DNA from 2 places in the Thermosynechococcus sp. QKsg1 genome. Region 1 is predicted to be linked to the other one. Evidence: riboswitches for the same ligand, from Rfam matches in the RefSeq annotation. Region 1 holds a riboswitch; the other holds the start of a gene.
The links. Region 1 has a riboswitch for cobalamin ahead of RHP47_RS09015 (sirohydrochlorin chelatase). Riboswitches for the same ligand answer to the same signal wherever they lie in the genome.
Positions count from the first base shown of each region.

Region 2: it holds a riboswitch for cobalamin, as region 1 does, so the genes downstream of both, metE (5-methyltetrahydropteroyltriglutamate--homocysteine S-methyltransferase) here and RHP47_RS09015 (sirohydrochlorin chelatase) in region 1, are expected to answer to the same signal.

Region 1 covers NZ_CP134200.1:1,826,279-1,828,476, reverse strand. Annotated here, with positions in the region: gene RHP47_RS09020 (2-isopropylmalate synthase) at 1-347, opposite strand, end outside; gene RHP47_RS09015 (sirohydrochlorin chelatase) at 421-1,443, opposite strand; cobalamin riboswitch at 1,476-1,617, opposite strand; gene RHP47_RS09010 (peptide ligase PGM1-related protein) at 1,653-2,198, opposite strand, start outside.
Region 2 covers NZ_CP134200.1:923,098-925,295, reverse strand. Annotated here, with positions in the region: gene metE (5-methyltetrahydropteroyltriglutamate--homocysteine S-methyltransferase) at 1-1,137, opposite strand, end outside; cobalamin riboswitch at 1,428-1,573, opposite strand; gene RHP47_RS04655 (SufE family protein) at 1,725-2,168, shown strand.

The DNA of each region.
Region 1 (2,198 bases):
ATATCCGATGTGGCAATGAAGGTGTGAATCCGCGGATAGTAGGCGGGCTTGAGGGCTTTTGCGGCGGCTTCAATATCTTGGCGGGTGGCACGAGCCAAGCCACAGATCACCGGCCCTGTTTCGGTGCCCACGGTTTCGGCAATCCGCTGTACGGCTTCAAAGTCGCCGGGGCTGGCAAAGGGAAAACCCGCCTCAATAATATCCACCCCCAGTCGGGCCAGTTGACGGGCGATCGTGAGTTTTTCATCCACATTCAGCGAGGCACCCGGCGACTGTTCACCGTCCCGCAGGGTGGTATCAAAAATCAACACCCGATCAACGGTCTGGGGAGGATATTTAATGCGCATAGACAAGCCCCATTCAAGCTTGAGAAAGAGTAGCAGTTATTTCTACTCTAACATTTTCGCTGGGAAGCAATGTCTAGGGAACTTGCCAAATGCGTTGGTGATAACTGGGCAAGTGATCCAAGTCCATGGTTGATCCATGGTGAGGGTGATGCCCCCCGTGATCATGGCTGTGGGAGGGGTGCTCATGATCCTGATGATGGTGGTGATGATGGCTATGGCCTGCCACCAAGCGGAATTTGCAGGCTTCACAGTTCATGGCCACCTGCCCCGTATGGGTTTCAATTTCCCGCTGCCGCGTGAGATAAAATAGTTGCGGATGCAGGCCAATTTCCGGTAGGTTCACGTATTCAACACTGGGATAGGCAGCTTGGGCTTCTGCGGTAAGGGTATAGATTTTCTTGACTAATGCCCCTGTAAACATGAAGTGGGGCAGGACAATGACGCGGCGGGGCTGGTAAAGATTCGCCCGCCCAAATCCTTCGGGTAGGCGGGGATGGGTAATGCCAATAAAGCAGACCTCAACGGTTTTGTAGCCACTGCCTTCCCAGAGCATGCGGGCTAGCTTAAAGACATCGCCATTGGCATCGGGATCACTGGAGCCGCGTCCCACCACTAGGAGAACGGTTTCTTCGCGGCCAATGCCTTGGGGATTAAATTCTGGTGAGTCCAAGCGTTCAAGGCGCGATCGCCACAGGGTTAAAATTTCGGGGGCAATGCCATAGTGGCGGCCATAGTGATAGCGCAATTGCGGAAACGCCCGCCGTGCCCAATCCAACTCATTGGTGACATCAAACTTATTGTGGCGAGCAGCAAAGAGTAAAACTGGCAGCACTGACAAGTCTGTATGACCTGCAGCAACACACCGGCTGAGCACATCAAAAATCGAGGGTTCCGTTAACTCCAGAAAACAGGGAAAAACAGGCCGGCAGGGATCCAGTTGATAATAGGCTTGGGCAAAGTCCAAAAATGCTTGGCGACCTTCCGGATCGCGCGTCCCATGACCGACGAGTAAAAGCGGTCGAGATTGGGGGAGAGGGGGTAAATCGAGGCTAAAACCGAGGGGATTGAGAATGGAATCGTTGAGCGTAACAACCACGTTGAAACTCCATGCCCGTGCGACGCAGGCAAACAGAGTGAACCACAGCAAGTAGGCATTCTGGCTGAGGGGGGTTCCCCATCACAGCTGCGGCACAGCACCAGACTTGCACTGGATTTTCCCTACAGGCTGCTCTTCACAGTGAACGTTGCCAATTGTAACGAGATTCTCAGACCCCTGTCTATGCGGGGGGTGGGCACATTAGGGACTTATAGCGCCGCAGCATCGAGAACGCCAATGGTCTGGTTGTAGATGGCTTGAGCTTCTTCGGGGGTGTTGCCAATGCTGACGAGTCCCAGCTTACCAAATTCCGAGAGTGCCCCCATGAGGTGAAAGACAGTGCCCGTTTCGGTGCTGGAATCAAAGTGGAGATGGTAGCGGGCAATCATATCTAAGAGATCATTGGGCAGGAGGCCGCGATAGTGGGGTTGGCAGAGGTTATCGGAGGCAATGTAATACTTGGGACGGCGGTGCTTGCTGTAAAACAGTCCAGAGGCTAGCTCATAGTGACCATCGGTGAGAAACTTTAGGGTCATGAAGGGGTGCGTGGTACCACCCTTGCGCAGGTTAATTTCAATGGCGTAAAGCTCCCACCCTGCTGTTGTCTGGGTGGCAACAACGTCCACACCAAAACAGCCGATCACCCCCTGCTGTGCTAAGTACGTCCCTACCTTTTGCCCCAATTCTTGGAGTTGTTGGCGATAATCGGCATGGGCAGGAAATTCACAGCCAATGAAAATTTGACCTGTGGGGGC
Region 2 (2,198 bases), 900 kb from region 1:
CTTAAAGGCCTGCCACTGGGCTTCAATCTCTGCTAATTGGGGGTGCTGGGCAAGGGCTTTGGGACTCTCCTGCAGCGTCTGGGCCAATAGCACCACCTCATCCAACTTTTGTTCGGCAAAACTCAACACCCGCCGCAATGGCTCTGGTAACTTCACTTCTCGTGCTGCATCGTAGGGGACGAATTGTAAAGAGGCTGAGGGGTGCAACCGGATATTGGTTGTGATACCCTGAATCGCTGCTAAGGTTGACACAACAAGTTCTGGGCAAATTTTCCAAATGTTTCGGGCATCCACAATACCCACCCCCAGCTGTTTATCCCTTGGGAAACTAAACTGCTGCAATAATGCCAAGTTCTGCCCACGGGTAAAATCTAGACTAATGCCGGCTACGGGCAACGTCACCACCCAAGGATAGGCAGCGCCGAGATCATCAAAGTAGGTCACTAGGTAAATCGGCAAGCCAACTTGACAGAGCGCATCAAATGTTGATTCATACAATTCCCTGAAGTTGTTGGTGTCCCCAAAAACCAAGGCAGGTTCGTGGATTTGTACCTCAACCACCCCTAGGTTCTTCAATTCAGCCAACAGGATAAGATAGCGCTCCACTAGGCAAGACAACGCTTCCTCTAGATTCATCTGCAGCCGACTCAGCCGTAGCAGGGTTAAAGGCCCTAGCACCATGGGAACGGCGCGATCGCCCAAGACCTTTTGGGCGCGACCGATGATCCCCAGAAAATCACTAAAGTCTGCTGCCTGAAGAGGCTGACTCATTTCGGGAACCAAGTAGTGATAGTTGGTGTCAAACCATTTGGTCATCTCAAGGGCTGGAATTCCCTCTCGACCGCGAGCCATTGCAAAGTATTGCTCCAACCCTGTAAAGGCTTGATACCGCTGTGGGATGAGGCCGAGGCGGATACTCCAGTCGAGAACGGGATCGTAAAAACTGGTATCGCCAACGCCAATGCGATCAATGCCAGCCTGCAGTTGCGTTTGCCAATTTGCCAATTCAATATCTTGAACCGTTTGTAGTAAATTTTCTTGATTGGATTTACCATTCCAAAAGGCTTCCAATGCCTTTTTCAGCTCGCGATTTTTACCAATACGGGGGTAGCCTAGCGTTGCAGTCTGAATGGTCATTGTTATGGTACCCTGAGTGTTGACAGTTCTCTCAATAGACAATGAAAGCTGGCTGTTTTCAGTCCAACAAGCAGTGCACTTCCAGCATCATCAGCAGAACCTAGCGTGGGTCACTGCAAGAGGAGCCCTTCTCTAGGTGCTTGTAGGTACTTGAAAATCTCCAAAATCACTTGTGCTACAGTAACGGCAGGAACCTTGCCAGAAAAGGGCGGTAGGGGGGGTCTTTACCTAGGCAAATTAATGAAAATTGAAGCATGAAGAACATCATCTGTACCTCGCAGATGTTGGCATAACGACATTCACAACTCGGCGGGCATTCTGACTGAGAGAGTAGTGCCTCTCATCACAGCTGCGGGACAGCGGCAGATTTGCACTGCACTTTCCCCCTTGCGTCTGATGGCTGATCCCCACCAGAACCGAGTAAGTACATTAAAGGCTAACACAAGTTACGAGTTAAGGGTAAGAGCACGGCGGTCTATTGGCATGAAAAGCTGCCCCTAGGTTGACTGCTGCCGTTATTGTGCAACTGCTGAGGGTAAAATCAGAAATGGTTATCATTTTTCTCAGCAGCGTTCTTCTAAGTCAATATGCCCTCTGCCTGCCAGCCTTTACCGGCTTCCCTCGATCGCATTGTTCAGCGGTTCCAACAGATCTCAGATCCAAAGCGGCGCTATGAATACTTGCTGAGCTTTGCAAAGCGCCTGCCGCCATTTCCTGAGGAGCAGAAGGTCGCCGCCAACCGCGTGCCCGGCTGTGTCTCCCAAGTGTACGTGACGGCTTCTTTAGAGCAGGGCAAGGTGATTTTTCAGGGGGATTCTGACGCTCAGGTAACGAAGGGATTGGTGGGGCTATTGGTTGAAGGGTTGAGTGGGTTGACACCTGCAGAAATCCTGCAGTTAAAACCTGACTTTATTCAGCAAACCGGACTAAATGTCAGCTTAACCCCCTCGCGAGCCAATGGCTTTTACAACATTTTTCGAACGATGAAAGCCCTAGCGTATCACTTGGCCGAGACTTCGTGTCACACTTAAAGCCTCAGCTGATGGGACTACAGCAGCAAA